One region of the Streptomyces sp. NBC_01717 genome, then DNA from elsewhere that is predicted to be linked to it. Evidence: riboswitches for the same ligand, from Rfam matches in the RefSeq annotation. Region 1 holds a riboswitch; the other holds the start of a gene.

Evidence for each region. Region 1 has a riboswitch for thiamine pyrophosphate ahead of OHB49_RS07130 (purine-cytosine permease family protein). Riboswitches for the same ligand answer to the same signal wherever they lie in the genome.
Region 2: it holds a riboswitch for thiamine pyrophosphate, as region 1 does, so the genes downstream of both, thiO (glycine oxidase ThiO) here and OHB49_RS07130 (purine-cytosine permease family protein) in region 1, are expected to answer to the same signal.

What each region holds. Positions count from the first base shown of each region.
Region 1 covers NZ_CP109178.1:1,535,031-1,540,765, forward strand. The annotation lists gene OHB49_RS07120 (GMC family oxidoreductase) at 1-879, shown strand, start outside; gene OHB49_RS07125 (hypothetical protein) at 892-1,830, shown strand; TPP riboswitch at 1,951-2,045, shown strand; gene OHB49_RS07130 (purine-cytosine permease family protein) at 2,037-3,443, shown strand; gene thiM (hydroxyethylthiazole kinase) at 3,518-4,327, shown strand; gene thiE (thiamine phosphate synthase) at 4,324-5,001, shown strand; gene OHB49_RS07145 (YceI family protein) at 5,320-5,735, shown strand, end outside.
Region 2 covers NZ_CP109178.1:6,750,450-6,756,184, forward strand. The annotation lists gene pknB (Stk1 family PASTA domain-containing Ser/Thr kinase) at 1-1,656, opposite strand, end outside; gene OHB49_RS30565 (thiazole synthase) at 1,792-2,586, opposite strand; gene thiS (sulfur carrier protein ThiS) at 2,589-2,807, opposite strand; gene thiO (glycine oxidase ThiO) at 2,804-4,039, opposite strand; TPP riboswitch at 4,037-4,149, opposite strand; gene OHB49_RS30580 (hypothetical protein) at 4,201-4,542, shown strand; gene OHB49_RS30585 (NAD(P)/FAD-dependent oxidoreductase) at 4,571-5,735, shown strand, end outside.

The sequences.
Region 1 (5,735 bases):
GCCAAGACCGTGGTGCTGGCCGCGGGCGCTCTGGCCACCCCCGTGCTGCTGCAGCGCTCGGCTCCCCTGCTCGGCGGTGTCCCGCAAGCCGTCGGGCGCTACTTCTCGGGCAACGGCGACCGCGTGTCCATCGCCGACGTCGACGAAGGCAAGGTGCGCGACCTGCTCGGTCTCGAGCGCGCCCCGGGCATCCCGTACCAGGGCTTCCCCATCGGGAAGCCCATCGGCTCCATGTCGTACGACCGGCTCGACCCGGCGACGGCGGAGTTCACCCGTTTCTCCCTTCAGCAGATCTACTTCCCCGGCATCACCGACCTGCTGGCCCAGGCCACCGACACCCCGGCGACGAGCTGGTTCGGCGTCCGCAAGAAGGAGATGCGGGCACGCTGGCCGTCGTGGCTCTCCGTGCTCGCCATGACCGAGGACGACAACGAGGGCGTCTTCGGCCCGCCGCCGCCCACCGGAAGCTCGACGCGCGTGGCCACGTCGCTCTGCCTGTCCACGCTCTCGTACCGGCCGACGGCGAACACCCTGCGCGGCTGGGCCGCCGCGGATGCCGAGGCCCGCGCAGTGCTGGAGCGCGACGGTCTTGCGCGGGTGCGGCCCTGGAGCGAGAACGCCGCCGGGTCCGTGAGCGCACACCCTCTCGCCTCCTGCCGGATGGGTGACGACCCCGCCACCTCGGCGCTCGACGAACGCGGCGAACTACGAGGCCATCCCGGCCTGTTCGTCACCGACGGTTCGGCAGTACCGACCTCGCTCTGCGTCAACCCCTCGCTGACGATCGCGGCGCTGGCCGAACGGGCCTGTCCCGGCATCGTGGAGAGCACCGCCGAGGCAGGCGTGCGCGCACGGTACGGGGCCCCCGCGCCCCGGTGAAAGGAATCCCTCGTGAACTCGCTCTACCCGCCACGGATGACCGGCCGTCCAGGGCGTCTCGAAGTCTGGTACGCGACGTTGACCGATCCCCGTACCGGGACCGGCGTGTGGATCCACCACGAAGTGGTGGCGCCCAAGCACGGCGGCCCGGCCCGGGCACACGGCTGGATATCCGTCTTCCCGCCGGACGGACCGCCGGTCACCGAGCGGTTCGGGGTCCCGGACTCCCCGCCACCCCAGGGCGAGGCGTACTTCGAGGTGCCGGGGGTACGGGCAACGCCCCGGCTGCTGGAGGGCACCGCGGGCGCGATCACCTGGCGCCTGACGGTCACCGGCGGCGGAGAGCCCCTCTACACCTTTCCACGCTGGTCCTGGCAGCGTGAACTGCTGCCCGCCGCCCAGATCGTGCCTGCCCCCGACGCCATTTTCGACGGGGAACTCGTCGTCGGAGAAAGGCGGTTCACCCTTTCCGACGCCGTCGGAGGGGTCGCCCGGATCGCCGGTCACGGCAATGCCCAACGGTGGGCGTGGCTCCATGCGGGTCTCGGCGGCGGGGACGTACTGGAAGTGGTGGCCGCCGTCGCCCGCCGTCCCACGATGCGGTGGCTGCCACCGCTGCCCATGCTTCAGTTGCGGATCGGTGGCACGGACTGGCCGCGCGACCCGTTCCTGACCGCGCCACTGCTGCGCGCACGGATCGGGCTGCCCGACTGGTCGGTCGCAGGTGGCACCGCGCGGCGCAGGGTACGGATCGATGTGACCCAGGACCCGGCCGACTGTGTGTCGCTCTCCTACACCGACCCCGACGGAGCGACCGCCACGTGTACCAACACGGAACGTGCCACCGTCGACGTGATCGTCGAACGCCGCACCGGGCTGCACCGCTTCGAGGTGGAACACCGCTGGCATCTGGATCGCACGGGTCACGCGGAGGTGGGGACGCGACCGTGAGCACGGCCCGCCGCCCCCGTGACGCGGACCGCGCACCCACGCCCCGGACGAACCCACCGAGTCGTTCGCCGCGCAGACCTCGGTCCAGGTGTTTCAAGAGACCGGGTTAGTCTGACCGTCGTACCGGACACGGGGTGCCCTACCCGAGGGCTGAGATCACACCCGTCGAACCTGAACCAGTTCGCACTGGCGGAGGGATGTCTTTCATGCCTTTGACGCATGTTTCCGGCGGGCTGCCCGCCGACGGCCGGCAGACCGTCTTCGACGGACGGATGCCGGCGGCCCCCGGCGACCTCCGCGTCGAGACGCACGGCATCGATCCGGTCCCCGAGAGCAACCGCTACGGCGGTCCCGGGCGCCTGTTCACCGTGTGGTTCGCTCCCAATCTGACCATGACCGGCGTATTCACCGGCACCGTCGGCATCGCCCTCGGCCTGGACTTCGCCACCGCGCTCGCCGCCGTCGTGCTGGGAACGGTGATCGGCGCGGTGCCCACCGCCTACCTGGGCACCTGGGGGAGCCAGACCGGCGCCGGGCAGCTGCCGCTGGCCCGGCTCGCCTTCGGCCGGGCCGTGACGGTGCCGGGCATCCTGCAGTGGCTGTCCTCGGTCGCCTGGGACGCGCTGATCGGGCTGTTCGGCGGGGACGCGCTCGCGCGGCTGTGCGGCTGGCCGTTCTGGCTCGGCGTGCTGGCCATGATGCTGGCCCAGGGCGCCCTCGGCGTCCTGGGCTACGAGGCCATCCACCGGCTCCAGATCGTGATGACCTTCGTGCTCGCCGCTGCGTTCGCGCTGATCGCGTGGCGGCTGCTCGACGGGGTCCACCCGGTCGGCACGGGCACCGCGCACGGCGCCGATCAGGCCGGCGCTTTCGTTCTCACCAGCACCATCGCGCTGAGTCTGAGCCTGTCCTGGGCCCCGTACGCCAGCGACTTCAGCCGCTATCTGCCGCGCACCACCTCGCGCCCGCGCATGTTCTGGTTCACGCTTCTCGGCCTCGTGGTGTCCTTCGTGGCCGTCCAGGCCCTCGGGTTGCTGGGCGCGTCCGTGCTGACCGACCAGACCGCCGCAGGGGTGGACAAGCTGCTGGGCGGTGGGGTGTTGGGCGCGTTCGGGCTGCTTGCCGTGGCGCTGGCTGCGCTCTGCAGCAACGCCATGAACGACTACAGCGGTTCCTTGGCTCTGCAGACCGTCGGCGTGCGCCTTCCGCGCCCGGCGGCCGCCGCTCTCGCCGCCGTGCTCGGCTTCCCTCTGGTGCTGTGGATGCACGCTGCCGATACCACTGCCCGCTTCCAGAACGTGCTGCTGTTCGTCGGCTACTGGATCCCCGGATTCGTGGCGATCGTCATCGTCGACTGGATCGCACGGGCCCGGGCACGGGGAGGTGCGGCGATCGACCTCGCCGCCGAGACCGCCCGGCCGCACTCCGGATGGCCCCCGTTGCTGGCATTCGCCGTCGCCTTCGCCGCGGCCGTGCCGTTCATGGACACCAGTCTGTACGTGGGCCCGGTGGCGGCCGCCCTGCACGGCGCCGACCTCTCGTACTACGTGGCGTTCCTCGTGGCGCTCGCCGTCTACGCACCGCTGCGGCTACGCCACCGCCCGCAGGACTGACCTGCCGCCGACCGACGGACCCCGCCGTCCGCCGGCGCCCGAACGACATCCCCTCCCCCACGGAGCGAAATCCCATGCCCGTTGCATCCGCCGATCACACCGCCTTCGTCCCGCAGGCCCTCGCACGCGTGCGGGCGGACTCCCCTCTGGTTCAGTGCCTGACGAACTCGGTGGTCACGGGCTTCACCGCCAACGTCCTGCTGGCGCTGGACGCCTCGCCGGCCATGGTCGACATTCCGGAGGAGGCCGGCCCGTTCGCCCGGGTCGCCTCCGGTGTCCTGATCAATCTCGGCACCCCGCATGCGGAGCAGCGCTCCGCGATGGTCGAGGCCGCACGGGCGGCGGGTTCGGCCGGCACGCCGTGGGTCCTCGACCCGGTGGCGGTCGGCGCGCTGCCGGTGCGCACCGCGCTGGCACAAGAGCTCCTGCGGCTGCGACCGACTGTGATCCGGGGCAACGCGTCCGAGATCATCGCACTCGCGGGCGCGGGCGACGGCGGCCGCGGCGTGGACTCCTCCGACGGCGTCGGGGCCGCCGAGGAGTCAGCACGCGAGCTGGCGCGTACAGCCGGCTGCGTGGTCGCTGTCTCCGGGCCTGTCGACTTCGTCACCGACGGGGTGCGCGGCACCCGGATCGCCAACGGTGACGCCCTGTTGACCCGGGTGACAGGGGGCGGCTGCGCGCTGGGGGCGGTGATGGCGGCCTTCGCGGCGGTCGACGAGGACCGGTTCGCCGCGGTGGTGGCCGCCGTCACCGCGTACACGGTGGCCGCCGAGCTGGCCGCGAAGGAGGCCTCCGGGCCCGGCAGCTTCGCCGTCGCCTTCCTGGACGCGCTCGCCGCGCTGGAGGAAGCGGACCTCAGCGAGCGGGCGGCTCTCTCGTGACGGCGGCACCGGTCGATCTGTCGGTCTACCTGGTCACGGACACGGCCCAGTGCGCCGCCCACGGCCGGAGCGTGGCCGAGACCGTCGCTCTGGCAGTGGCCGGGGGCGTCACCGCCGTGCAGATCCGGGAGAAGCACACCGACGGCGGGGAGTTCCTGCGCACCGTGCAGGAGGTGGCCGCCGTACTCCCCGAACGAGTGGCGCTGATCGTCAACGACCGGGTGGACGTGTTCCTGGCCGCCCGGGCCGCCGGCGCACGCGTGACAGGTGTTCACGTAGGCCAGTCGGATCTGCCGCCGGCCGCCGTACGCGAACTGATCGGCGAGGACGCGGTTCTGGGCCTGAGTGCAGCCACCCCCGACCAACTGCGGGCCGCCGCCGAGGATCCGGCGCGGGTCCACCACGTCGGCATCGGCGCGTTGCATGCGACCCGGACCAAGGCGGACGCCCCGGCCCCGCTCGGCCATGCAGGCTTCGCCCACCTCGCCCGACTCGGTGGCCTGCCCGCCGTGGCCATCGGCGGCATCACCCCGGACGACCTGCCACACCTGCGGGAGGCCGGGGCGGTGGGGGCCGCCGCCGTCTCCGGTATCTGCGCCGCCGAGGATCCCCGCGCGGCGGCACGTGCGTACGCCCGGGCATGGACCCGTGCCCGGGAGGAGAGCCTCGCTTGACCGTGCCGGGCCGAGTGCTGACGATCGGCGGATCCGGCTCCGGTCTCGAGCCGGAATTCGGCCCGGCCTGAAGTCGATGCCGACGCCGGGCGCCCGCGGAATGAGCGTGCTCACGGCTGTCATGGGACAGCACTCCCTGCGCATGGCGCGTCCCTCGCGACGTTCCGGGTGACGGCATTCCGCGCGTTCCCGTGAAGGACCGCCGGTGACTGACCGTACCCGTGCAGTGATCCGAGTTGTGAAAGTCTGTTCATACATGAGCGGGTTTCCCACCCGCGACTTGCGCGTCCGATGTACCGCCGAGTAACAACATGTTCCATGAACCTTTTCAGCCGCGGCACCACGCTTCGACGCCCGGCGGCGCCCGCCGCACCGACAACCCCCGCTGCTGCCGTGATGCCGGATCCCGCCCTGGCAGCTCTCACCGGGGAGTGGATGATCGACCCCGCCCACAGCAGGATCGGTTTCTCCGTGCGACACGCCATGGTGACGACGGTGCGCGGATCCTTCGGTTCGTACGAGAGTCGCCTCTACTTCGACGGCCGGAACCCGGCACGCTCCCGCGCGGAGATCGTGCTGCACACCGCGAGCGTCGACACCGGGGTGGAGCAGCGTGACGCCCACCTGATCGGCCGTGACTTCCTCGACGCCGCGAAGTATCCGCGGATGAGCTTCACCAGTACCGCCGTTCAGCTCGTGGGCAAGGACGTCTACCGCATGACCGGCGACCTCAC
Region 2 (5,735 bases), 5.2 Mb from region 1:
GGGCGAATTGACCCGGCCCGGCAGCACCTCGGTCTTCAGGCCTTCCTCGTCCAGCGCGTCGGTGGCCTCCTGGACCGACAGCCCGGTCAGGTCGGGGACATCGACCGGGCTGCCCTTGCTGACGACCAGGGCGACCGCGGAGTCGGGGTGGCGCTCCGCGCCCGCTCCGGGATCCGTACGGATCACCTCGCCCTGCCCGATGTCCTCGCTGAACTCCTTGGTGACCATGCCGGGCACCAGGCCCACCTTCTTCAGTGCGCGCCTGGCCTCGGCGAGCCCGGTGCCCCGGACGTCGGGGACCTTCACGATTTCGGGGCCGCGCGAGACGACGATCTTCACCGAGCCGTTGCCCCGGATCCGGGCGCCCGACTTCGGGTCGCTGCTGATGACTTTGCCGCGGTCGATGTCGTCGCTGTAGGCCCGGTCGACGCCCTTCAGCTCGAGGCCGGAGTCCGAGAGCCGCTCGCGGGCGGCCTTCTCGGTCTGGCCGAGCAGCGAGGGGACCCGGGTGAACTGTCCCGAGTTGATGTACCAGACACCGGCGCCGACCCCCAGCACCAGCAGCACGGCGACGATCGCAGTGAGCATCCCGCGCCGCGGACCATCGCGTCGCGGCCCGCTCCTCGCCGGCTCGGGCGGCAGGGGAGGGGGCATCTCCAGCCGGCTGGTGTGATGGGCGGTGCCCTGGTCGACCGGGAGCACCCGGCGGATCACGCTCGTCCGGTCCTCGGCGTCGTCGTGTGCCTCGGCGAGGGCCTGCGGCGGTACGGCGTCCAGCTGGCCGTCGGTGAGCGTGGCCCGCGCGGTACGGGACTCGGCGAGCAGGGCCACGGCGTCGAACGGACGGGCCTCCGGGTTCCGGGCGGTGGCGCTCGCGACCAGTTCGTCCAGCTCGGTCGCGAGCCCCGGCACGACGGCCGACGGCGCCGGCACGTCCTCGTTGAGGTGCTGGTAGATGACCTGGGCGGGGGTGTCGCCGGTGTGCGGCTTGGCGCCCGTCAGCATCTCGTACAGCACGACGCCGCAGGCGTACACATCGGTGCGGGTGTCCGCCGTGCCGTGCTCGATCTGCTCGGGGGCGAGATAGGAGACGGTGCCGAGGACCGTTCCGGTGGTGTTGGTGTCGGAACCCACGGCCCGTACGAGACCGAAGTCCGCGACCTTCACCCGGCCGTCGTCCCCTATGAGGACGTTCTCCGGCTTCATGTCGCGGTGCACGAAGCCTGCCCGGTGTGCGGCGCCGAGCGCCGCGAGGACCGGCTCCAGGATGTCCAGCGCGGCTCTCGGCTGCAGGGCGCCGCGCTCACGCAGGACGTCGCGCAGCGTGCAGCCCGCCACGTACTCCATCGCCAGGTAGACGTACGCCCCCTGGGCGCCCTGGTCGAAGACAGCGACCACATTGGGGTGCGCGAGCCGGGCCACGGACTTGGCCTCGCGGATGAAACGCTCGACGAACGAGGCGTCGGTCGCGAGGGCCGGGTGCATCACCTTGAGGGCGAGCACCCGGTCGAGCCTGGTGTCCATGGCCCGGTAGACCGTGGCCATCCCGCCCACGGCGATGCGGGCATCGACGCGGTAGCGGCCGTCGAGCAGCTGCCCGACGATGGGGTCTCCCTGGCCGAACGCCGGGGAAGGGTCCTGGAGGGTCGTATCCACACGAGCGAGTCTACGAGCCGCCGAGGACAGGGCTGACGGGCCGGGCGATCCCGGGGCCGTACTGCAGCCGAGCCGTGACAGGGACATGCGCGTCACACGCCTGCGGCGCTGTGCGGCCCGCGTGCGTACGGGTGCTCAGAACGCGGGCCGCTCCGGGTCCAGCGCAGCCCGCCCCTCCATCGGTGACGACGCCTCGGCGAAGTGGCGCCTAGGGATCCGGCCCGCGCGGTACGCCAGCCGTCCGCCGTCCACCGCGTGCCGCATCGCTGCCGCCATCAGCTCGGGTTCCTGCGCCCGGGTCACCGCCGACGCCAGCATCACTGCCGCGCATCCCAGCTCCATCGCGAGCGCCGCGTCCGACGCGGTCCCGGCGCCGGCGTCGAGAATCACCGGTACCCGGGCGTGCTCGACGATCAGCTGGAAGTTGTGCGGGTTGCGGATGCCGAGACCGGAGCCGATCGGGGAGCCGAGCGGCATGATCGCCGCACATCCCACGTCCTCCAGCTTCCGAGCCAGCACCGGGTCGTCATTCGTGTACGGGAGGACGGTGAAACCGTCGTCCACCAGCGTCTCCGCGGCGTCCAGCAGCTCGATCGGATCGGGCAGCAGGGTCCGCTCGTCGGCCACCACCTCCAGCTTGATCCAGTCGGTGCCCAGCGCCTCGCGGGCCAGCCGCGCGGTCAGCACGGCCTCGCCCGCGGTGAAGCAGCCCGCCGTGTTCGGCAGGACGCGGATCGAGAGCCGTTCCAGCACGGAGAGCACCGAACCCTGCACGGTCGGATCGAGGCGGCGCATCGCGACGGTGGTCAGCTCGGTGCCGGACGCGGTCAGCGAGCGTTCCAGCACGTCGAGGCTGGGCGCCCCGCCCGTCCCCATGATCAGCCGGGAGCCGAACGTGGTGCCGCCCAGGGTGAAGAGATCGTCGGACAAGGTCAGCCTCCCTGGACCGCGGTGAGAACTTCGATCCGGTCGCCGTCGGCGAGCGCCGCGGTGGACCACCGGCTGCGCGGGACGACGGTCTCGTTGACAGCGGCCGCGACGCCGGAGGTCGCCGCGGTCAGGGTGACGACGAGAGCTTCCAGGGTGGTGCCGGCGGCGATCGAGCGGGGATCACCGTTCACGGACACGGAGAGCGCGACGGAGTCGGTCATGCGGGCTGCTCCTGACGTGCGGAGGTGGTGGCGGGAGGCACGGCGGGCGGCGGTACGGCGGCGGGCGCGAACCGCCCGGGGGTGAACGGGCGGGCCACGGCGGGCAGCTCGCCGGTGGTCAACAGCTCGGCCATGGCGTCACCGGTGACGGGGGTGAGCAGCACCCCGTTGCGGTGGTGGCCGGTGGCGAGATGCAGGCCGGGCAGGGCGGTGGGGCCGAGCAGCGGGGCATTGTCGGGGGAGGCCGGGCGCAGGCCGGCCCGGGTCTCGGTGAGCGGCAGTTCGGTGATGCCGGGCACCAGCTCGTGGGCGTCGCGGAGCAGCTCGTACACCCCGCCCGCCGTGACCGTGGTGTCCCAGCCCATCTCCTCGCTGGTGGCGCCGACGACCAGCTCGCCGTTCTCGCGCGGGACGAGATAGACATGGCTGCCGCGGACCACGGCCCGTACGGTCCGGGTGAGGAACGGCGAGTACGCGGCGGGCACGGTCAGCCGCAGCACCTGTCCCTTCACCGGCCGGACGGGCGGCACGACCTCGGCCGGCAGACCCGCGAGCCGCCCGCTGAGGCTGCCTGCGGCGAGCACGATCTGGTCGGCGGCGAGCTCCGTGCCGGCTGCCAGCAGGGCTCCGGTGGCCCGGTCCCGTACCACCACCAGGCGTTCCGCCCGGTCGCGGTGGAAGACCACCCCGGCCCGCTCGCAGGCCGCCAGCAGGGCGGCGGCCAGCCGGCGGGGGTCGACCTGGTGGTCGCCGTCGACCCGCAGACCGCCGCGCACACCCGGCGCCAGCATCGGTTCCAGGCGGCGGCACTCGCGGCCGGTGAGCCACTCCGACTGCAGCCCCGAACGCTGCTGGAGCGCGTGCAGTTCCCGTAGATGGGCGCGGTCGTCGGAGTCCAGGGCGACCGCGAGGGTGCCGCAGGCCCGGAAGCCGATGTCCTGGCCGCTCGCCGCCTCCAACTCGGCCGCGAAGGCCGGGTACCGCGCGGCGGAGGCGACATTGAGACCGAGCAGCATCTGCTCGCCGTAATGGAGTTCGGTGACGGCGGCGAGCATTCCGGCCGCGACCCGGGCGGCACCGCCGCCCGGGTCGGGGTCGACGACCGCGGTGCGCAGGCCGCGCTGCGCCGCCCGCCAGGCGGTCACCAGGCCGATGATTCCGCCCCCGATGACGAGGACGTCGGATCCGGGTGCGTCGGATCCGACCGCTGATGTGCTCCCGGAGGGTCGCATGGGCGTCCAGCCCCTCCCTTCGCCGGCATGACCCGGATCAGGTTCGTACGGTCGGAGGCCGCCCAGCCTCCCTCTCAGCCCGGTGCGTCCGGGCTCCCGCGAGTGTCTTACGTTGGCCACCCTAAACCCCGTCACCCGGCCCCAGTAAGGGAGCAGCCACCGTGGCCCGTTCACTCGACGGACTCGTCCTCTCGCCGGTCGCCGACCAGGCGCCGGGTCAGGTCGGCACCCGGACCCGCTTCACGTACCACGAGGAGAAGGGTGCGATCTGGGCCGACTACGCGGGCGGGGAAGTGCTCCGGGGCCATCTCGTCGGTACCCGCACCGGCGATCGAGTCGACTTCCGCTACGTCCAGTTGAAGCAGGACGGGACGACCTCCTCCGGACACTGCGTCTCCACCGTCGTCGGCCTCGCGGACGGCCGGGTGCGGCTGGAGGAGTGCTGGGAATGGGAGTCGCAGGAGGGCAGCGGGACGAGCGTGGTCGAGGAACTCACGAACTGATGATTCGTCAGATGCTTAAGGTGGACAGGTGAGCGAGCAGCAGACAGAGCAGCCGGACCGGCGGACAGAGCGCCGCGTCGTCATCGTCGGTGCGGGCATGGCCGGCGTGCAGACCGCGGTGGCCCTGCGGGAACAGGGCTTCACCGGCCCGGTCGCCCTGATCGGTGCCGAACCCCACCAGCCGTACGACCGGCCCCCGCTGTCCAAGGCGGTGCTGCTCGGCACGGCAGAAGGCTCCGCCTTCGACATCGACTTCGAAGAGCTGGACATCGAGCTGCAACTGGGCCGTGACGTGACCGGCCTACGGGCCGACGCGCACGAACTGGACACCCTGGCGGGCCCCGTCCCGTACGACGTCCTGGTCATCGCCTCCGGCGCCGAACCGGTGGTGCTGCCCGGCTCCGAGGGGGTGCCCGGCGTGCATCTGCTGCGCACCCTCGACGACGCCGCACGGCTGCGGCCGGTCCTCGACCAGCAGCACACCGTCGTGGTCGTCGGGGCGGGCTGGATCGGCGCCGAATTCGCCACCGCAGCCCGCGCCGCGGGCTGCGAGGTCACCGTCGTCGAGGCCGCCGACCTGCCGCTCGCGGGCGTCCTGCCCGCCGAGGTCGCCGCCCCGATGGCCCGCTGGTACGCGCAGAGCGGCGCCGAACTCCTCACCGGCGCCCCGGTGGCACGGATCGAGCCCGGCAGCGTGGTCCTCGCGGACGGCCGCACGGTTGCCGCCGGAGCGGTGGTCGTCGGGATCGGCGCCCGGCCTGCCACCGGCTGGCTGGCCGGCTCCGGCATCGCCCTCGGTCCGGACGGATCGGTGACCACCGACGCCGCGCTGCGCACCTCGCTGCCCGATGTGTACGCGGTCGGGGACTGCGCGTCCTTCCCCTCCGCGCGGTACGGCACACGGCTCCTCGTCCATCACTGGGACAACGCCGTCCAAGGGCCGCGGACCGCCGCCGCCAACATCATCGGTGCCGGTGCGGACGGGGCGTCGTCGCTCCTGGCATACGACCCCGTGCCGTACTTCTGGTCCGAGCAGTTCGACCGGTTCGTGCAGTACGCGGGCCATCACGGGGGCGCGGACACGCTGCTCTGGCGCGGCGACCCGGCCGATCCCACCTGGTCCGTGTGCTGGCTGCGGGACGGCGCACTGGTCGCCGTCCTGGCCGTCGGCAGGCCGCGCGATCTGGCCCAGG